4 regions of the Streptomyces sp. NPDC005374 genome follow, and region 1 is predicted to be linked to each of the others. Evidence: riboswitches for the same ligand, from Rfam matches in the RefSeq annotation. Region 1 holds a riboswitch; each other region holds the start of a gene.
The links. A riboswitch is a leader RNA that binds a small molecule or an ion and turns the genes downstream of it on or off. The one in region 1 is predicted to bind S-adenosylmethionine.
Positions count from the first base shown of each region.

Region 1 (5,117 bases):
TCGTGGCGCTGGCCGCGATCGGCGGCTCCACCAACGCGGTCGTCCATCTCCTCGCCATCGCGGGCCGGTCGGGCATCGACCTCACCCTCGACGACTTCGACCGCATCGGCTCCCGGGTGCCCGTCCTGGTCGACCTCCAGCCCGCCGGACGCTTCCTCATGGAGGACTTCCACCGGGCCGGCGGTCTGCTCGCCGTGCTCCGCGAGGTCGCCGACCTCCTGGACCCCGAGGCGCTGACCGTCACCGGAAAACCGCTGGTGGACCATCTCGACGACGCCCCGATCTGGGACACCGAGGTGATCAGGACCCGGGCCCGGCCCCTGGTCGAGGAGGGCGGCATCGCCGTCCTGCGCGGCAGCCTCGCCCCCGACGGCGCCCTGATCAAACCCGCGGCGGCCTCACCGCACCTGCTGCGCCACCGGGGCCGGGCGGTCGTCTTCGACAGCATCGAGGACTTCCACGCCCGCGTCGACGACCCGGACCTGGACGTCGACGCAGACTCCGTCCTGGTGCTGCGCGGCTGCGGCCCCAAGGGCTACCCGGGCATGCCCGAGGTGGCCAACATGCCGCTCCCCACCAAGCTGTTGGAGCAGGGCGTGCGGGACATGGTCCGCGTCTGCGACGGCCGGATGAGCGGCACCGCGTACGGCACCGTCGTACTGCACGTGGCACCGGAAGCGGCGGCGGGCGGGCCCCTCGCGCTCGTACGGACCGGAGACGTCATCAGCCTCGACGTTGAGGCCCGCCGCATCGACCTGGAGGTGCCCGCCGAAGAACTCGCCGCGCGCACCCCGAACGCGGCCACCGTGGAGGGCTTCGCCGACCCGCGGCGGGGCTGGGAGCGGCTCTACGTCGACCACGTCCAACAGGCCGACACCGGCGCGGACCTGGACTTCCTCCTCGGCTCCAGCGGCTCGGAGGTCAGCCGCGAGTCGCACTGACCAGGGGGGCGATCGGCGGCACAGCCTGCCCGCGCACTGCCCGCCCACTGGACGCCCTCTTGACGTGTGCCCGTGGCAGATCGACACTCCAGATGGGAATCCTAGTGAACAGGTAGGGAAACATGGGGCGCCTTGAACCGGCCGTCGGCCGAGTGAGCCGTACGTCTCGGCCGTCGCCTCTTCTGACCTCCCGCCGGCACATCGATCTGCAGCGGGTCTGCAGCGCGATCAGGCCCCTGGGCTGAGCCCGGCCGCTCCCACCGTTCCGTACCCGGACCGCACGCCCTTGCCGTCGCGCACAGGGACGGCTGCCTGTTCCCGCCCGACGACGCTTCCGCCGCGCGTACGTCTGCGCACCGACATCCCGGGGAGACTCATGACCGTCACACCGCTCGCCCACGTCCCCACCACCCACCCGGCCCCCGCGTTTCGCGGCCGGATCGGCCAGGACGCGCGCAGTGGGCACTACGCCGTGCCGCTCCGCTACCGGCTCCATGTGGCCGCGGCCTGCGCCGACGGCCTGCGCATCGCCGTCGTGCACAGTCTGCTCGGTCTCGACGACGTCTGTCCCGTGACCTTCCTCGACCCGGTCCCCGACTGTCCCGACGGCGGGCACTCCGCGTTGCGCCCGCTCTACGAGGCCAGTGCGCACCGGTACACCGGCGCGGCCGTCGCGCCGGTGCTCAGCGACGCCTGGTCGGGGCGGATCGTCAGCACCCACGCCGCCGACATCACCCGCGACCTCGCCCAGCACTTCGGCGCCGGCCGGCCGGCGTTGTACCCGTGCGGGGCGGAGTCGGAGACCGAGGCCGTCGAGCGGATGTGCGCCGGCATCGAGCGGTCCGCCCAGCACGCCGGGTCCGCGGGCGGCGACGAGGCCGAGCGTGCCGCCGCGCTGGAGCAACTGCTGGACTCCCTGAGCTCGTTGGAGCGCTGGCTCATCGGACGCAAGTACCTGATCCGGGATCACGTCACCGCCGCCGACGTCGAGTTGTGGGTCACCCTGGTCCAACTCGACACCGTGCACCGCGACCACCTGGACGCCGCCGCGGTGCAGCGCATCGCCGACCACCCGACCCTGTGGGCCTACGCGCGCCGCCTCGCCGCACACCCGGCCTTCGGCACCCACCTCGACCTCGACGGCATCGCCCGCCGGCACCACGCCCACTGCCAGGGCCTGGAGGCCGCCGGAGCCGCCGTGCAGATCCTGGACTGGGCGTCGCACACCGGCCGCACGTCCTGACCTTTCAACTGATGGACCTGTTTCACCTGTTGGACCGGTATTGACATTCCTTCGGGCATTTGTCTTAACTACGGCTCAGAACGGTCATGAGTGTCAGCGACAAGCCCTGGCTTGCTGACCGGCAACCCTCGCTCCGCGGTGGGGTGCCCCAGGTGACGACCGGACCGGATCACTTTTCGGTAAGCGCGAGGGCCCAAGGGGCCGGAAGAACACGGTGACGGACATGTACGCAGCCTCCAGGACGGCCCCGCGCCGCGCCCAGAGCTGCGTACAGCCGTACACCGACGTGCTCGTGGCCGACCGGAGCGTCGATCTGCTCCGCGTCAGCAGCGCACTGTGTACCGCACCGGGCCGTGCCCGCTGTCGGGGCTGACGTTTCTCCTCTCCAGCCCCCGCGTTCCTGACGAACGCCGCGCTCGCGGTGTGCCGTCACCCGCCCAGCCCCGGTGCCCGTGCGTTCGCGTCCTACCGCCGTAGTACGCAGAGCCCGCCGTGCCCCCGGGGAACACCGACTCCGCCGGAGCCCCTCATGAGTGAGCCCCCAGGCGCCGCCGTGTCCGTCACCGAGGCACCGCCGCAAGCCGACACCCCGTCACAACCACTCGCCGCACAGCGGGTTCTGCCGCTCCGGCGGCCGGGACGCTGGATCGCCACCGCCGTCGTCCTGGTCCTGGCGGCGCAGTTCGTCCACGGTCTGGCGACCAACCCCTTCTACCAGTGGGACCGGTTCGGCTACTGGTTCCTGCGGCCGACCGTCCTCGACGGGCTCCTCATCACCCTCGAAGTCACCGCCTACAGCGCGGTGTTGGGGCTCCTGGGCGGAGTCCTGCTCGCTCTGGCCAGGCTCTCCAGGAGCCCGGTGCTGCGGGCGGTGAGCTGGACCTACGTCTGGGCGCTGCGCTCGATCCCCCTGATCGTGCTCCTGCTGTTCCTCTACAACTTCTCCGCCCTGTACCGGACGTTGAGCGTCGGCGTCCCCTTCGGGCCGGCCTTCTTCACCTTCGACGAGTCCCGGCTCGCCACCGACATGGTCATCGCGGTGATCGGCCTCAGCCTCAACGAGGCGGCGTACGCGGCCGAAGTCGTCCGCGGCGGCATCCTCTCCGTCGACCAGGGCCAGCACGAAGCGGCCGCCGCGCTCGGCCTGCCCAAGGGCTACCAGTTCCGCAGGATCGTCTTCCCGCAGGCGCTGCGCTCCATCACCCCGAACTACGTCAACCAGCTCATCGGCCTCATCAAGAGCACCTCGCTGGTCTTCTACGTCTCCCTGCTCGACCTGTTCGGCACCGTGCAGTCCATGGGCTCCACCTACCCCGGCGACATCGTGCCGCTGCTGCTGGTGGCCACCGTCTGGTACCTGATCCTGACCAGCGCCGTCTCCGTCGTCCAGTTCTACGTCGAGCGGTACTACGCCCGGGGCGCCACGCGCTCCCTGCCACCGACCCCGCTCCAGAAACTGCGGGCCGCCGTCACCGGTCTCGGGGCCCGCATCCGCAGGGAGACCGCCGTATGACCGTCACCGACATCACGCCCGTCGCGCTCGAAGTGCACGGCGTGCACAAGTGGTACGGCGCCCACCGCGTCCTGGACGGCGTCGACCTCACCGTGCGCCCCGGCGAGGTCACCGTGATCATCGGCCCGTCCGGCTCCGGGAAGTCCACCCTGCTGCGGGTCATCAACCACCTGGAGAAACCGGAGATCGGCCACGTCAGCGTCAACGACGAGCTGATCGGCGTCCGTCGGCAGGGCGACCGCCTCAAGGAGCTCAGCGAGCGCGCGATACTGACCCAGCGCAGCCGCATCGGATTCGTCTTCCAGAACTTCAACCTCTTCCCGCACCTGACCGTGCTCGACAACGTGGCAGCCGCCCCCGTGGCGACCGGGAAGCTCACCAAGGCGGCGGCCCAGGAACTGGCCCGCGAACTCCTCGACAGGGTCGGCCTCGCCGACAAGGCCACCGCCTACCCGCGCCAGTTGTCGGGCGGCCAGCAGCAACGCGTGGCCATCGCCCGGGCCCTCGCCCTGCGCCCCGGTGTGATCCTCTTCGACGAGCCGACCTCCGCCCTCGACCCCGAACTCGTCGGTGAGGTCCTCGCCGTCATCAAGGACCTGGCGACCAGCGGCACCACTCTCGTCATCGTCACCCACGAGATCGGCTTCGCCCGCGAGATCGCCGACCGGGTCGTCTTCATCGACGGCGGCCGCATCGTCGAGCAGGGCCCGCCCTCCGAGGTCCTCGACAAGCCACGGCACGAGAGGACCCGGGACTTCCTGAGCAAGGTCCTCTGAACCCCGTTCGCCCCCATCATCCCTTTCGGCCCAACTCCTAAGGACAGCCATGCCCCTTCACCCCTCCCGGCGCAGTCTGATACGCGGCATCACCGCGGCGACCGCCGTCGCCACCCTTGCCGGCGGGCTCGCCGCCTGCGGCGGTGACAGCGACGCCGCCACCCGGACGACCGACAGCGCCGGCACGGTCACCGTGGGCCAGATTTCCAACGGTGCCGCCAAGGAGACCGCCCTCAAGGTCGCCGAGGTCAAGTCCATCAGCGCCGAACTGCCCGACGCGGTCAAGAAGAGCGGCAAGCTCGTCATCGGCTCCGGCACCCTCCCCTCCGGCGCCCCGCCACTCGGCTACATAGGCAGCGACCAGAAGACCGTCACCGGCTCCGAGCCCGACCTGGCCCGCCTGGTCGCCGCCGTCCTCGGCCTCAAGCCCGAGGTCAAGCAGTTCACCTGGGAGAACCTCTTCGTCGGCATCGACAGCGGCAAGGTGAACGTCGGCTTCTCCAACATCACCGACACCGAGGAACGCAAGAAGAAGTACGAGTTCGCCTCCTACCGCAAGGACGACCTCGCCTTCGAGACGCTCAAGAGCGCGAAGTGGAGCTTCGACGGCGACTACGAGGCGCTCGCGGGCCAGACCGTCTCGG
Region 1 covers NZ_JBIAKA010000008.1:359,770-364,886, forward strand. Annotated here, with positions in the region: gene ACFYRX_RS22510 (IlvD/Edd family dehydratase) at 1-941, shown strand, start outside; gene ACFYRX_RS22515 (putative leader peptide) at 1,064-1,186, shown strand; gene ACFYRX_RS22520 (glutathione S-transferase C-terminal domain-containing protein) at 1,318-2,184, shown strand; SAM riboswitch class IV at 2,267-2,376, shown strand; gene ACFYRX_RS22525 (amino acid ABC transporter permease) at 2,714-3,697, shown strand; gene ACFYRX_RS22530 (amino acid ABC transporter ATP-binding protein) at 3,694-4,473, shown strand; gene ACFYRX_RS22535 (transporter substrate-binding domain-containing protein) at 4,523-5,117, shown strand, end outside.

Region 2 (5,117 bases), on a different contig from region 1:
GCGCGTTCCGCAAGCCGCGTGAGGTCAACTGGCTGTTCGGCTTCCTGCTGTTCGTCCTCGGCATGTTCACCGGCTTCACCGGTTACTCGCTCCCGGACGACCTGCTCTCCGGCACCGGTGTCCGCTTCATGGAGGGCGCGGTCCTGTCCGTGCCGATCGTCGGCACGTACCTGTCGTTCTTCCTGTTCGGCGGCGAGTTCCCGGGCGGCGACTTCGTGGCCCGCTTCTACTCGATCCACGTCCTGCTGCTGCCGGGCATCATGCTCGGCCTGATGGTGGCGCACCTGATCCTGGTCTTCTACCACAAGCACACGCAGTTCGCGGGCCCCGGCAAGACCAACAACAACGTGGTCGGCATGCCGCTGCTGCCGGTCTACATGGCCAAGGCCGGAGGCTTCTTCTTCCTGGTCTTCGGTGTCATCGCGGCCATCGCGGCGATCGCCTCCATCAACCCGATCTGGGCGATGGGCCCCTACCGTCCCGACCAGGTGTCCACGGGCGCCCAGCCGGACTGGTACATGGGCTTCTCCGAGGGCCTGATCCGTGTCATGCCGGGCTGGGAGATCAACTTCTGGGGTCACACGCTGGTCCTGGGCGTGTTCATCCCGCTGGTCATCTTCCCGCTGGTCCTGGTCGCGATCGCGGTCTACCCGTTCATCGAGTCCTGGGTCACCGGCGACAAGCGCGAGCACCACATCCTGGACCGCCCGCGCAACGCCCCGACGCGTACGGCCTTCGGTGTCGCGTGGATCACCTGGTACCTGGTGCTGCTGATCGGTGGTGGAAACGACCTCTGGGCCACCCACTTCCACCTGTCGATCAACGCCATCACCTGGTTCGTCCGGGTCGCGTTCTTCGTCGCCCCGGTCCTCGCGTTCATCGCCACCAAGCGGATCTGCCTCGGCCTCCAGCGCCGCGACAAGGACAAGGTGCTGCACGGCCGCGAGTCCGGCATCATCAAGCGCCTGCCGCACGGTGAGTTCGTCGAGGTCCACGAGCCGCTCAGCCAGGAGCAGCTGCACACGCTCACGGCGCACGAGCAGTACGAGCCGGCCGCGATCGGCGCCACGGTCGACGAGAACGGCGTCGAGCGCAAGGTGAAGGGTTCCGAGAAGCTGCGCGCCAAGCTGAGCGAGGCGTACTACGGCGAGGAAGCCCAGATCGCCAAGCCGACCGTCGAGGAGTACAAGGAGATCACGAGCGGCCACGGCCACCACTGATCGCTGCCCTCGCCACACGAGGCAGAAGGGCCCCGTCCGAACACCGGACGGGGCCCTTCGCCGTGCACCGGGCTGGATAGGGTGGGGGCAGACTTCCCCACGACATCTGGAGCGGCCCCATGAGCGCTGTGACCCCCGCTGGAGGCGACACCGCGGCGGGCCGTTCCTGGCCCGCCCTCCTCAACGGCCTGCTGGACGGCCGTGATCTGTCCGCCGACGACACCGCCTGGGCGATGGACCTGATCATGCGTGGCGAGGCGACGGACGCGCAGATCGCCGGGTTCGCCGTGGCGCTGCGCGCCAAGGGCGAGACCGTCGAGGAGATCACCGGGCTGGTCCGGACGATGTACGAGCACGCGAACGTCATCGAGGTGCCGGGCCGGACGGTCGACATCGTCGGCACCGGCGGCGACGGCGCGAAGACGGTGAACATCTCCACGATGTCGTCGATCGTCATCGCCGGCACCGGCGCGAAGGTCGTCAAGCACGGCAACCGGGCCGCCTCCTCGGCGTCCGGCGCCTCGGACGTCCTGGAGAAGCTCGGCGTCAATCTGGAGCTGACGCCGAAGCGGGTGGCCGAGGTGGCGGAAGAGGCCGGGATCACTTTCTGCTTCGCGATCAAGTTCCATCCGGCGTTGCGTCATGTGGCCGCCGCACGCGGGCAGTTGGGGATCCGGACCACCTTCAACGCGCTGGGTCCGCTGACCAACCCGGCCAGGGTGAAGGCTCAGGCCGTGGGAGTCGCCGACCCCCGTCTGGCACCGCTCATCGCCGGTGTCCTGGCCGAGCGTGGCAACTCCTCCCTCGTCTTCCGCGGCGACGACGGCTTCGACGAGCTGACCACCACGTCCACGTCCCGGGTGTGGATCGTGCGCGACGGCAAGGTCACCGAGGAGAGCTTCGACCCGCGGGACGTCGGCCTCGAACTGGTCCCGGTGGAGGCGCTGCGGGGCGCGGACCCCTCCTACAACGCCGACGTGGCGCTGCGGCTGCTGGACGGCGAGACGGGGCCCGTGCGGGACGCCGTACTCCTGAACTCGGCGGCCGCGCTGGTGGCTCTGGATCCCGGTACCGGGACGCTGGCCGAGCAGTTGCGGGCCGGGATGGACAGGGCCGCGGAGTCGATCGACTCGGGTGCGGCCAAGCGGACGCTGGAGCGTTGGGTGGCCGCGAGCAACGCGTAGCAGGGCGTCGCGGTCCCGTAGTCCGGACACGGGTTGCGGGACCGCGATCAGTTCCCGTACGTTTCTGTACCAGGTCATGAGTGACAGTCATGAGGCCCCGGCCGACTGTCCGGCAACCCTCCGTCCGTGGCGGGGTGCCCCGGGTGAAGACCAGGCCGTAGGCAGTGAGGTCTACGGCAAGCGCGGGCCCCTCTCGACACCAGGGGTCCTGGTCGTTCGAGGGAGTCTTCCGTGAGCAATCGAATGCGATAGGGCCGCGAGCCCCGCTTCCGCGCACCCATCTCACCTTTCTCTTGTCACGGGAGTTCCCCATGTCCGTCTCCACCGCTGCCTCCGTCCAGACCATTTGTGCCCAGCTGCCCGTTCTGGGTCGGGATGTCACCGTCCCGCTCGTCACGGGCGGCGTGGTCACCTACGCGGCGCTCGACTACGCGGCCAGCGCCCCGGCCCTCCAGCGCGTCTGGGACGACGTGGCGGCCTACGCGCCCTACTACGGCAGCGTCCACCGCGGTGCCGGCTACCTCTCCCAGCTGTCGACCGACCTCTTCGAGAACGCCCGTAAGACCGTCGCCGAGTTCCTCGACTGCCGCGACGACGACCAGCTGGTCTTCACCCGGTCGACCACCGACTCGCTCAACCTCCTCGCCGCCGCCCTGCCCGCTGACTGCCAGGTCTTCGTCTTCGAGACCGAGCACCACGCGAGCCTGCTGCCCTGGCAGGACGCCCGCGTCAGCTACCTCGACGCCCCGCGCACCCCGCGACAGGCCGTCGAGACCCTGCAGAAGGCCCTCGCCGCCCGTGACCCCCAAGGCCCGGCCCTGGTCTGCGTCACCGGCGCCTCCAACGTCACCGGCGAGCTGTGGCCGGTCCGCGAACTGGCCGCCGCCGCCCACGCGCACGGCGCCCGGATCGTCCTCGACGCCGCCCAGCTCGCCCCGCACCACCCCGTGAGCGTCCGTGACCTCGACGTCGACTGGATCGCCTTCTCCGGCCACAAGCTCTACGCCCCCTTCGGCTCCGGAGTCCTCGCCGGCCGCGCCGACTGGTTGAAGGCCGCCGACCCCTACCTCGCGGGCGGCGGCGCCAGCCGCAAGGTCACCCGGCGCGAGGACGGGGGAGTGGACGTGGAGTGGCACGAGAGCGCCGCCCGCCACGAGGCCGGGTCCCCGAACGTCATCGGCGCCTACTCCATCGCGTCGGCCTGCAAGGCGCTCACCGAGGCCGGCTTCGACAGCCTGGTGGCCCGCGAGCAGTACCTGATCTCCAAGGTTCGTGAAGGACTGGAAGAGGTCCCCGAGGTCCGCGTGCTGTCCCTCTTCGGCGACGACGCCCCCCGCGTCGGCGTGATCTCCTTCGTCGTCGAGGGCTGGAACAGCTCCCACTTCGCCGCCGCCCTGTCCGCCGAGTACGGCATCGGCGTCCGCGACGGCCTCTTCTGCGCCCACCCCCTCCTGCGCACCCTCCTCGGCAGCGACCCGCAGGCCCAGGGTGAGTGCGGGGCCCCCGAGGCGGCGCCCGGCGAGAAGTCCCTCAACGCGATCCGGGTGAGCTTCGGCGCGGGCACGCCCGACGAGCACGTGGAGCGGTTCGTGCAGGCCGTGAAGGAACTGGTCGCGGACGGTGCGAAGTGGACGTACCGCACCGAGGACGGCCGCTGCGTCCCGGCCGTCTGACGTACTGACGTCCGGCGCGCGTATACGCTCCCCCTCGGCAGCCGTACGGAATGCAGGGGGAGCCTGGGGTGCAGGAGCTGCGCGAGACGGACCCGCGGACCATCGGGCCCTACGAGGTCCTGGGCAGACTCGGGTCCGGCGGCATGGGCGAGGTGTATCTCGCCGAGGCGCGGGGCGGGCTGCGGCTGGCCGTGAAGGTCGTACGGGCCGAGCACGCCGAGGACCGCACCTTCCGCGCCCGGTTCCGGCACGAGGTGCGGGCCGCGCAGACCGTCGGCGGGGCGGGCACGTACACCGCGCGGGTCGTGGACGCGGACACCGAGGCCGCGCGGCCGTGGATGGCCACCGAGTTCGTGCAGGGCCCCAACCTGCGGGACGCGGTGCTCGACCGGGGACCGCTGCCCGCGGACGCGGTACGGCTGCTGGCGGCCGCGCTCGCCGAGGCGCTCGCCGCGATCCACGCCAAGGGGCTGGTCCACCGGGACCTCAAGCCCTCCAACATCCTGCTCTCGCCGGACGGGCCGCGGGTCATCGACTTCGGGATCGTGCGGGCCCTGGAGGGCACCGCGCTGACCCGGACCGGCGTGGTCGTCGGCTCGGTCGGCTATCTCTCGCCCGAGCAGATCCGCAACGGCGCCCAGGTGGTGCCGGCCAGTGACGTCTTCTCCCTGGGCGCGGTCCTCGCGTACGCGTCCGGCGGGAAGGAACCGTTCGGCGAGGGGCAGGACTCGGTCGTTCTGCTGCGGATCCTGACCGGCGACGTCGACCTGTCCGCCGTACCGGAGGAACAGCTGCAGTTGGTGGAGTCCTGCCTGCGGGACGATCCCGGCGCGCGGCCGACGACCACGGAACTGGTCGCGGCCGCGGGGCACACCGCGGGATCCCTGCGCGAGGAACTGCGGGCGGGGTGGTGGTACGCCCCCGGTGCCGTGAAGGAGCCCGAGGCCGCTCAGGGCGGTGCGCGCTGGGTTCCCGGGCACGACTCGGGGGAGCGGGAGAGCCGGGTCGAGTACGTGGCGCCCGTGACCGTCACGGACGTT
Region 2 covers NZ_JBIAKA010000014.1:55,555-60,671, reverse strand. Annotated here, with positions in the region: gene ACFYRX_RS31770 (cytochrome bc complex cytochrome b subunit) at 1-1,220, shown strand, start outside; gene trpD (anthranilate phosphoribosyltransferase) at 1,340-2,404, shown strand; SAM riboswitch class IV at 2,477-2,593, shown strand; gene ACFYRX_RS31760 (aminotransferase class V-fold PLP-dependent enzyme) at 2,716-4,077, shown strand; gene ACFYRX_RS31755 (PQQ-binding-like beta-propeller repeat protein) at 4,146-5,117, shown strand, end outside.
Region 2: another riboswitch for S-adenosylmethionine. It lies ahead of ACFYRX_RS31760 (aminotransferase class V-fold PLP-dependent enzyme); the one in region 1 lies ahead of ACFYRX_RS22525 (amino acid ABC transporter permease).

Region 3 (5,117 bases), on a different contig from region 1:
GCCGGCAGCACCAGTCCCTTCACCCCGTCGTTGCCGAAGGCCGGGAACCAGCGCAGCCGGAACGAGAACGCCTCGACGAGCAGCAGTCCCACCCAGAAGGTCGGGACGGACACCCCCAGTGGAGGCAGCGACAGCAGCACCTGCCGCAGCCAGCGCCGGGAGGTGTAGGTCGCCACCACCGCCAGGCCCCCGCCGAGCAGGACCGCGAGCAGCAGGGCGGCGCCGGTCAGCTGGAGGGTCTGCGGCAGCGCGTCGGCCAGCGTCGAGGTGACCGGGCGGCCCGTGGACACCGAGTCGCCGAAGTCGCCGCGCACGGCCCGGCCGAGGTACTCGGCGTACTGCACCAGCACCGGCTTGTCGAAGCCGTACTCGTGCCGCAGCGCGGCCAGTTGCTCCGGGTCGACCTGCCCCGAGTCCATCCCCGCACTGGCCATCGCCGTCACCGGGTCGCCCGGCAGATAGTCCAGCACCAGGAACGAGAGCGTGTAGGCCGCCCACAGCACCCCGACCGCCTGCGCGAGCCGTTTGATCACATAGCGGCGCACGGCTAGCCGATCCAGGTGTCGTGCAGCTGGATCCGGCTGGAGGCGTCGAAGTCGAGGTCGTGCACCTTCGTCGCGACACCCAGCTGGGTCTGGAGCTCCACCACGGGTGCGTAGTAGGCGTTCCGCACGATCAACTGCTGTGCATCGCCCACGAGTTGCTTGCGCTTGGCCGGGTCGGTGTTCGCCGCCTGCGCGGACAGTGCCGTGTCGAGGTCACCCGCCGGGACGCGGTAGAAGTTCGCCAGCTTGGTGGAGAAGGAACTGCGCAGGATGTCCGGGTCGCCACGGGTGATGTTCCCCCAGGCCGCGTCGTAGTCGCCCGACTGGAGCGTCGGCGCAAGCTGGGTGACCTGGAGCTGCTTGAGGGTCACGGCGACGCCGACGGCCTTGAGTTGCTGCTGGATCAGCTCCAACGCGGGCTGGTTCGTTCCCGCGTTGGGAATCCAGTCGATGGTGAGAGCGAGCTTCTTGCCGTCCTTCACGCGGATGCCGCCGCTGCCGGCCTTCCAACCCGCCGCGTCCAGGAGGGACTTCGCCTTCGCCGCGTCGAAGGACAGGTCCGAGGCGAGGTCGGTGTAGTCGGGTGTGGTGTGGGCGAGGACGCTGCTCGCCGCCTGGGTGCCGGTCGGGAAGACCGCGTCGGCGATCTGCTGCCGGTCGATGGCGAACAGGATCGCCTGCCGGACCTTCGCGTCTTCGAGGACCGGCCGCGAGTTGTTGAGGCCGAGGCCGAACACCACACCGGGGTTGGCCCGGCGCAGGAGGGTGACCTGGCCGCCCTTGAGCGCTGCTTCGTTGGCCTTGCCGACGCTGGAGACGGCGTCCACCTGGCCGGACTGGAGGCTGCCGGCGCGCACCCCCGCTTCGGGCACGACCTTGAACACCAGCTTGTCCAGGTATGCCTCCCCCTTCTTGGACCACAGGGAGGAGCCCCAGTCGTACCCGGCGCGCCTGGCCAAGGTGACCGACTGGTTCTGCACGTACTGCTTCAGCACGAACGGCCCGGATCCGATCACTCCGTCGCTGCACTTCTGCTGCGGGGTCCTGCGCACACTCGCCGACGACTCGATGCCCAGCGAGTGTGTCGAAGTGGCCTGCAGGAACTGGGCGTTGGGCTCGGCGAAAGTCACTCTCACGGTGAGCGGGTCGACCACGACGGTGCTCTTGACGCCGCTCAGATAGCCCTCGGCCAGGGTTCCGAGGGCGCCGAGCTTCGGCACCGCGTCGAAGTTGTCCTTGACCACCTGCGCGGTCAGCTTCGAACCGTCGCTGAAGGTGACACCCGATCGCAGATGGAAGGTGAACGTCCTGGCGTCGGAGCCGATCTCCCAGCTCTTCGCGAGCCACGGCACGATCTTGCCGGTCTTGGGGTCCTGGTCGGTCAGGGAGTCCACGATCTGGCGCACCGAGTAGATGGTCTCGTTGCTGGCGACCTGCTGCGGGTCCACGCAGCCGGCGTCGGAACCCACCGCGAAGGTCAGGGTGCCGCCGGACTTCGGCGTGGTGCTGCCGGTGCCGGAGCCGTCGGTCCCCGACCCGCAGGCGGTCAGCAGCACGCTGGTGGTGAGAAGGGCGGCCAGCGCCGCCCATCGGGGGGATGTGGAAGCCGGAAGTGCGGTCACGGAGGGTTCTCCAACTCGTGTCACCAGGCATGGGGTGCCGTACGAGGCACGGCCGTACATGGGTGTGCGGCCCCGGCCGGAGCGACGCCGGTGGCGGGGGAGCGCTGTGCAGACAGGGATCAGGGGAAGCGAGGGTCAGCCGCGCAGGGGTGCGGTGACGACCGGCGCGTGCCGGACTCGGCCGGCGGCGGGAAGGACCGTCAGGCCTGACAGAGGCAGCTGGTCGAGCGCTTCAGATCGATGTGGCGTCGGCGCGCGAGCCGGGAGAACACCGTGGCGAGGACGAAGGAGGTATCGGGGTCACCACCGTGCCGCATACCGGTCCTCCACATCTCAGGCCCCGGTCACGGGGCCACGCGCTTGCGGGGGTCATCGGCGATCCCCGCCGGGCTTTCACCTGGAGCACCCCACCGCGTGGGAGGGTTGCCGGTCAGCAAGCCAGGGCTTGACGCTGACACTCAATGCCGTTCGTGATCGTACGGAGCGCTCTCGCCGTACGTCAATGGCGGGTCCGGGGCCTGATCGGTACGGGAGTGCGAGCAGGCGTGCGCGAACTGTCGAATTCGTCGTCGAATTCCGCATGCTGAGACCGAATGTGGCGTGCCGTTACAACTCCATGGCCATCGGCTGTCGATCTTTCCCGGGGGTCACGCGGGCGGTCAGTCTGGTGTCGTCCCTCCCCAACCCTCCCTCCCGTCACAGGAGTTTTTCGCATGCCGTACGACAGCCCGCTGTCCCGCCGCACCGTTCTCGCCGGAGCGGCCGGACTCGTCCTGGCCCTCGCCACCCCCGTCCGGTCCTCGGCCGCGAGCTTCGGCTACACCGACGACGGCACCCACTACGTCGTCGACACCGGAGCCGGACTGGTCTTCAAGATCGACCACAGCAACGGCGACCTGTCGTCCTTCGTCTACAACGGAACCGAGTACCAGGGGTACGACGGCAAGAACTCCCACGTCGAGAGCGGCCTCGGCACCTCGACGGTGTCGATCTCCACCCCCGCCACGGGGGTCGTCCTCGTCAAGGTCGTCCACGGCACCCTGATCCACTACTACGCGGCGCGCAGCGGCGAGAACAACATCTACCTGTTCACCTACAAGGCCGACACGTCGGTCACCGCCAGCCGCTACATCGCGCGCCTCAAGCCCGGCGTCTTCCCCACCACCTACCCGGACACCTGGTCCAACTCCGACACCGTCATCGAGTCCGCCGACATCTTCGCCAAGGCCGACGGCACCACCAGGGCCAAGCACTTCTCCGACCTGCGGACCATCGACTACGACTACTTCGGCTTCAGTGCCTCCGCCGCCTCGATCTGGGTCGTACGCTCCAACAAGGAGAAGGACTCCGGCGGGCCCTTCATCCGTCAACTCCTGCGCCACGGAAACGAGTCAGGCGCCGGGCTCTACGAACACCTCTACTACGCCGAGGGGCAGACGGAGGCCGAGCGCTTCGGGCTGCACGGCCCGTACGTCCTCGCCTTCACCGACGGCTCCGCACCCACCACTGCCGTGTCCGGGCGCGACAACACCAGCTGGGTGGACGCCCTCGGCCTCACCGGCTGGACCGGCGCGAGCGGCCGCGGCCGGATCGTCGGCAACGGGCTCGCGGGGCGCGACACCTCGCACCCCTACGTCGTCGGCGTCTCCAACTCCGCCGCCCAGTACTGGACGAAGGTGGACGCGAGCACCGGCAAGTACACGGTCAAGGGCATCCTGCCCGGCACCTACACTCTCACCGTCTACAAGGACGAACTCGCCGTGCACACCGAGGACGTCACGGTCACCGCGGGCGCGGCCACGACCCTGCACACCATCACGATCACAGGCGACCCCTCCGCCGACACCGCCATCTGGCGCATCGGCGACTGGAACGGCACCCCGGCCGGCTTCAAGAACGCCTCCCTCGTCACCCACGCCCACCCCTCCGACTCCCGCGCCGCCGCCTGGACCGCCGACCCCTACGTCATCGGCAGCTCGACGGCCTCGGCCTGGCCCGCCTACCAGTTCAAGGAGATCAACCAGGGTCTGCAGGTGTCCTTCACCCTCGCCGCCGCCCAGGCCGGCGCCGACCGGACCCTCCGGATCGGTATCACCACGGCCAAGGCCAACGGCCGTCCCCAGATCACCGTCAACGACACCTGGACCTCCGCCATCCCGGCCGCCGCGGCCGAGCCCTCCACCCGGACCCTGACCGTCGGCAGCTACCGCGGCAACAACCACACGTACGAATACGTCATCCCCGCCGCCCAGTTGGTGACCGGCACCAACACCCTGCGCATCGACGCCGCCAGCGGCTCGGCGGGCGGCGGAGGCTACCTCAGCCCCAGCTACGGGTTCGACGCCCTCGACCTGCTCTGAGGGCATGTTTCCCGCACCGGGCGCCGGAGTCCGGTGCGGGCCGGGATGAACGGCGAGGCCGTCGCGGTTGACCGGGAGGAAGAGGCCCGAGAGAAGGAGTCCGCGTGAGCGTCCAGGACGTCGAACGGCAGAGCTTCACCGAGGACTGGGAGCAGTGGCACCGGCAGAAGGAAGAGGTGCTCGCCGGCCCGCACGGATTCCTCGCGATCACCAGTCTGCACTGGCTGAGCGCGGAACCGGCCCGCTTCGAGGACGCGCCCGGAGCCTGGTCGAGCACCCCGCGGGGAGTGGTGGTCGAACTGGATCAGGGCGAGGAACTCACCCTCGACGGCGAGACGTTGCACGGTCGTCACGACTTCGGAGTGATCGCCGAGCGGGACAGCCTGTACGTCGGTGCGGGCGACGCCCTGATCGAGGTCGCCAAGCGCGGCGGTCAGGACATCCTGCGCCCGCGCCACCCCGGCAACACGCTGCGAACGGCGTTCACCAGCACTCCCGCGTACGATCCGGACCCGCGCTGGGTGCGCGAGGGCCGCTTTCTGCCCTTCGGGCAACCGCGCCCGGTGACGGTCGGCGCGGCGGTGGAAGGA
Region 3 covers NZ_JBIAKA010000006.1:374,294-379,410, reverse strand. Annotated here, with positions in the region: gene ACFYRX_RS17960 (ABC transporter permease) at 1-545, opposite strand, end outside; gene ACFYRX_RS17955 (ABC transporter substrate-binding protein) at 548-2,167, opposite strand; SAM riboswitch class IV at 2,519-2,633, opposite strand; gene ACFYRX_RS17950 (rhamnogalacturonan lyase B N-terminal domain-containing protein) at 2,881-4,527, shown strand; gene ACFYRX_RS17945 (DUF1684 domain-containing protein) at 4,632-5,117, shown strand, end outside.
Region 3: another riboswitch for S-adenosylmethionine. It lies ahead of ACFYRX_RS17955 (ABC transporter substrate-binding protein); the one in region 1 lies ahead of ACFYRX_RS22525 (amino acid ABC transporter permease).

Region 4 (5,117 bases), on a different contig from region 1:
CGGATCCGCACTTCGCGGATCCGGGTCAGACCTCACCCCCCACATGGTTGGGGGCGTGCGCCGGAACGCGTCGACCGCGGCTGAATGTATCTGTCCAACTGCCGTCTGCAACAGGTCAATCGGACGAGAATTCTGGACGGAAGGGGTCCGGAATGTAGCGAGAATTCGCCTGAATTCGGGGCAAGTCGGGCCCCATAAAGGACGCATAACGCACATAAGGCGCACACAGTTTGGCTACTTCTCATCGCCTGTGAAGCAAGAACTCATATGCGTGCGGCATGAAGAGAGCCGCAGCTTCCCCAACTGTACCGTGCTCAACCATAGAGAATTGCCCCCTCCGCTTCTTAGCGGAGGGGGCAATCGGATGAACACTCGGTAATTGACATTACCGACGGTAATGACCGGTCATACGGTCACCCTCCGGCAACCGCCGGAATGATGGAGACACCGGCCCCGTCGGGCGTCGCCGTCTCCAGCCCCTGCTCGAACCGCACGTCGTCGTCGTTCACGTACACGTTGACGAACCGCCGCAGCTTGCCCTGGTCGTCCAGAACGCGGGCCGCGATGCCGGTGTGGTTCTTCTCCAGGTCCGTGATGACCTCGGCGAGGGTCGCACCCTCGGCCTGCACCTCGGCCTGCCCGCCGGTGTAGGTACGCAGGATGGTGGGGATACGGACGGAAACGCTCATGCTCTAGACCTCCGGTCAGGTGGCGCACCCAGGGGCGCGGGGAACTACGCGACTACGCGACTACGCGAGACCAGCCTCGCGGAACGAATCCAGGTTGGGACGGATCGTGGCGGTGAGACCCGTACCCGCCACCGCGTCCAGCGTCTTCAGACCGTCACCGGTGTTCAGCACGACGGTCGTCAGCGAGGGATCCAGCACACCGCTCTCGATGAGCTTCTTCGTGACACCGACGGTCACGCCACCGGCGGTCTCCGCGAAGATCCCCTCGGTCCGCGCGAGCAGCTTGATCGCGTCCACGATCTGCTCGTCGTTCACGTCCTCCACCGCACCGCCGGTACGACGCGCGATGTCCAGCACGTACGGGCCGTCCGCCGGGTTCCCGATCGCCAGCGACTTGGCGATGGTGTTCGGCTTCTGCGGCCGTACGACGTCGTGCCCCGCCTTGTACGCCACGGACACCGGCGAGCACCCCTCGGCCTGCGCGCCGAAGATCTTGTACGGCCTGTCCTCGACGAGCCCGAGCTTGATCAGCTCCTGGAGCCCCTTGTCGATCTTCGTGAGCTGCGAGCCGGAAGCGATGGGAACGACAAGCTGGTCGGGCAGCCGCCAGCCGAGCTGCTCGCAGATCTCGTACGCCAGGGTCTTGGAGCCCTCCGCGTAGTACGGCCGCAGGTTGACGTTGACGAAGCCCCAGCCCTCACCGGCCGGGTCGCCGATCAGCTCGGAGCAGAAGCGGTTCACGTCGTCGTAGTTGCCCTCGATGCCGACGAGCTCGCCGCCGTAGATCGCGGCCATGACGACCTTGCCCTGCTCCAGGTCGTGCGGGATGAACACGCAGGAACGGAAGCCGGCCCGCGCCGCGGCGGCGCCGACCGCGCCGGCGAGGTTGCCGGTGGAGGAGCAGGAGAGCGTGGTGAAGCCGAAGGCGCGAGCGGCCTCGATGGCCTGCGCGACGACGCGGTCCTTGAAGGAGTGCGTCGGGTTGCCGGAGTCGTCCTTGATGTACAGGCCGCCGGTGACGCCGAGCTCGCGGGCGAGGTTGTCGGCCTTGACGAGGTGGGTCCAGCCGGGGTTGATGTTGGGCTTGTCCGCCACGTCCGCGGGGACGGGCAGCAGCGGGGCGTACCGCCAGATGTTCGCGGGGCCCGCCTCGATCTGCTTGCGGAGCTCCTCGGTTTCGTAGGCCGAGAAGTCGTACGCGATCTCGAGCGGGCCGAAACACTCCTCGCAGGCGAAGACCGGGCCGAGCGGCACGCGGTGACCGCACTCGCGGCAGCTGAGCGCCGCGGCGGGACCGAGGTCTACGGTGGTTTCGGTGGTGCTTGCAACAGTCTGCGCAGCCATGGAGGCGAGGCCCTTTCCTCATCTTCCTCACGACGCACTTCGCCGTGAGACGGATTTGGCACCTTCCCGAATCGGGAGCCTCGCGAAAACGATCGTCAGCGATCGCTACGAGAACCGACTGGAGGGTTGCCGGGGCTTCATCGGGCCGTATCCCTCTGCCCCTCTGGATGAGCGGTATGAAGTTGTGAACGGGGAGCCACCCTGGACATGCGATGGTCATCCGCGTTGTTCAAGACTGTAACCGACGGCCTGGACAGTTGAGAGAGACGTCCGAACCGCGAGATGGATCACACGTAGATCACACGCAGAGGAGCCGCGCACTGTGCTGAACGAAGTCGAGCGCTGGCTGGCCACCCGTTCCTGGTCCGTGACCGATCGCCCGCTCCACAGGATCATGGCGGCGAAACGGGGCACGGGCCGCACGGTCAGCGTTGTTCTGCCCGCGCTCAACGAGGAGGAGACGGTCGGTGACATCGTCTCCGTGATCCGTCACGACCTCATGCAGCAGGTCCCGCTGGTCGACGAGATCGTCGTGGTCGACTCGGGATCCACCGACCGCACCTCGGAAGTGGCGGCCGCCGCGGGCGCGAGGGTCGTCCACCGCGACGACATCCTCCCGCGCATCCCGGCCGTGCCCGGCAAGGGCGAGGTCCTGTGGCGCTCCCTCCTCGCCACCAGCGGGGACATCGTCTGCTTCATCGACGCCGACCTGAAGGAGTTCTCCTCGGACTTCGTCTCCGGCATCGTCGGCCCGCTGCTCACCGACCCCGAGGTCGACCTGGTCAAGGGCATGTACGACCGCCCCCTGGGCGGCGCCGCGGGCCAGGGCGGCCGGGTCACCGAGCTCATGGCGCGCCCGCTGCTGAACATGCACTGGCCGCAGCTGGCCGGTTTCGTGCAGCCGCTGGGCGGCGAGTACGCGGCCCGCCGCAGCCTCCTTGAGCAGCTCCCGTTCCCCGTCGGCTACGGCGTCGAGCTGGGCATGCTGGTCGACGCCCTGCACCTGGTGGGCCTGGACGCCCTCGCCCAGGTCGACGTGGGTGTGCGCAAGCACCGCCACCAGGACGGCCAGGCCCTGGGGAGGATGTCCGCCGCGATCTACCGCACCGCCCAGCTCCGGTTGGCCCGCGGCCACATGATCCGGCCCTCCCTCACCCAGTTCGAGCGGGGCCGGGACGGCTTCGAGCCGCGTACGTACTCCGTGGACACGGAGGAACGGCCGCCGATGGTGGAGATCGCGGAGTACGCGAAGCGGAAGGTCGCGTGACCGGAGCACGCGTTCCGTATACGGCTCCCCACTGAGCGCAACCGTACGTTTGAGCGGTTCCGGACCGGGCTAGGTTGAGGCGTATGGCTTCCACGCACGGCGCTGCTCACCAGGTGCTGGTCGCGTCCAATCGCGGCCCGGTCTCTTACGAAGTGGGCGAGGACGGCTCGCTGAACGCCAAACGGGGCGGCGGCGGGCTCGTCTCCGGTCTGTCGGCGATCGGACCGGACGCCGGCGCGCTGTGGGTGTGCTCGGCGCTGTCCGACGGCGACCGCGAGGCGGTACGGCAGGGGGTCGGCGAGGACGACGTCCGGATGCTCGCGATCCCGGCCGACGTGCACGCCGACGCGTACAACGGCATCGCGAACTCGGTGCTGTGGTTCGTCCACCACCTGCTCTACCAGACCCCGCTGGAGCCGGTCTTCGACGCGGAGTTCCGTCGGCAGTGGGCGTCGTACGAGACGTACAACCGCGCCTTCGCGGAGGCGCTCGCCGAGGAGGCGGCGCAGGGGGCCGCGGTCCTGGTGCAGGACTACCACCTGTGTCTGGTGCCGGGGATGCTGCGGGAGCTGCGCCCCGACCTGCGCATCGCCCACTTCTCGCACACGCCGTGGGCGCCGGTGGACTACTTCCGGATGCTGCCGGACGACATCGCGTCCCAGGTCCTGCGGGGCATGCTGGGCGCCGACCGGCTCGGTTTCCTCACCCGCCGCTGGGCGGACGCCTTCACGGCCTGCGCCACGGAGTTCACGGGCGGCCTCGGCGACACGGAGATCGGCGTGCACGGCCTGGGCGCGGACGCGGACTTCCTGCGCGAGCGGTCGCACCGGCGTGACGTGAACGAGCGGATGGCGGCGCTGCGCGAGGAGATCGGCGAGGGCCGCAGGACGATCGTGCGGGTGGACCGGACCGAGCTGTCGAAGAACATCGTGCGGGGCATGCTGGCGTACCGGCGGCTGCTGGAGTCGCGGCCCGAGTGGCGTGAGCGGGTCGTGCACGTGGCCTTCGCGTACCCCTCCCGCCAGGACCTCGCGGTGTACCGGGACTACACGGCGGAGGTGCAGCGGCTGGCGGACGAGATCAACGACGCTTTCGGCACGCCCGGCTGGACCCCGGTCGTACTGCACGTCAAGGACGACTTCGCGCGCTCCCTCGCCGCGTACCGGTTGGCGGACGTGGCGCTGGTCAACCCGATCCGGGACGGCATGAACCTGGTCGCGAAGGAGGTGCCGGTGGTCTCCGACGAGGGGTGCGCGCTGGTGCTGTCGCGGGAGGCGGGGGCGTACGAGGAACTGGGTGACGACGCGATCGTGGTCAACCCGTACGACGTGGAGCAGACGGCGACGGCTCTGCACGAGGCCCTGACGATGCCGTCGGGTGAGCGGGCCGAACGCGCGAAGAGGCTGGCCGCGGCGGCGACGGCACTGCCGCCGGCGCAGTGGTTCCTGGACCAGTTGAACGCACTGAACGGATGAGCATGAGCCTGCCGACGCCCAGCACCGCCGCCGGCCGGGACGGCCTCCGGGCCCTCCTCGCGGACCCCGGCAGGGCGGTGATCGGCCTGGACTTCGACGGAACGCTGGCGCCGATCGTCGCGGACCCGGAGCAGGCGCGGGCCCACCCGGAGGCGGTCGCGGCCCTGGCCGCCCTGGCCCCGAAGGTGGCGTCCGTCGCGGTGATCACCGGCCGCCCGGCCGAGGTCGCGGTCCGCTACGGCGGCTTCGCGGACGTTCCCGGACTGGAGCACCTGACCGTGCTCGGCCACTACGGCGCGGAGCGCTGGGACGCGGCGACGGGCAAGGTCACGGCCCCGGAAC
Region 4 covers NZ_JBIAKA010000022.1:546-5,662, forward strand. Annotated here, with positions in the region: gene ACFYRX_RS40035 (MoaD/ThiS family protein) at 414-689, opposite strand; gene thrC (threonine synthase) at 750-2,033, opposite strand; SAM riboswitch class I at 2,049-2,207, opposite strand; gene ACFYRX_RS40045 (glucosyl-3-phosphoglycerate synthase) at 2,356-3,300, shown strand; gene ACFYRX_RS40050 (trehalose-6-phosphate synthase) at 3,384-4,775, shown strand; gene otsB (trehalose-phosphatase) at 4,772-5,117, shown strand, end outside.
Region 4: another riboswitch for S-adenosylmethionine. It lies ahead of thrC (threonine synthase); the one in region 1 lies ahead of ACFYRX_RS22525 (amino acid ABC transporter permease).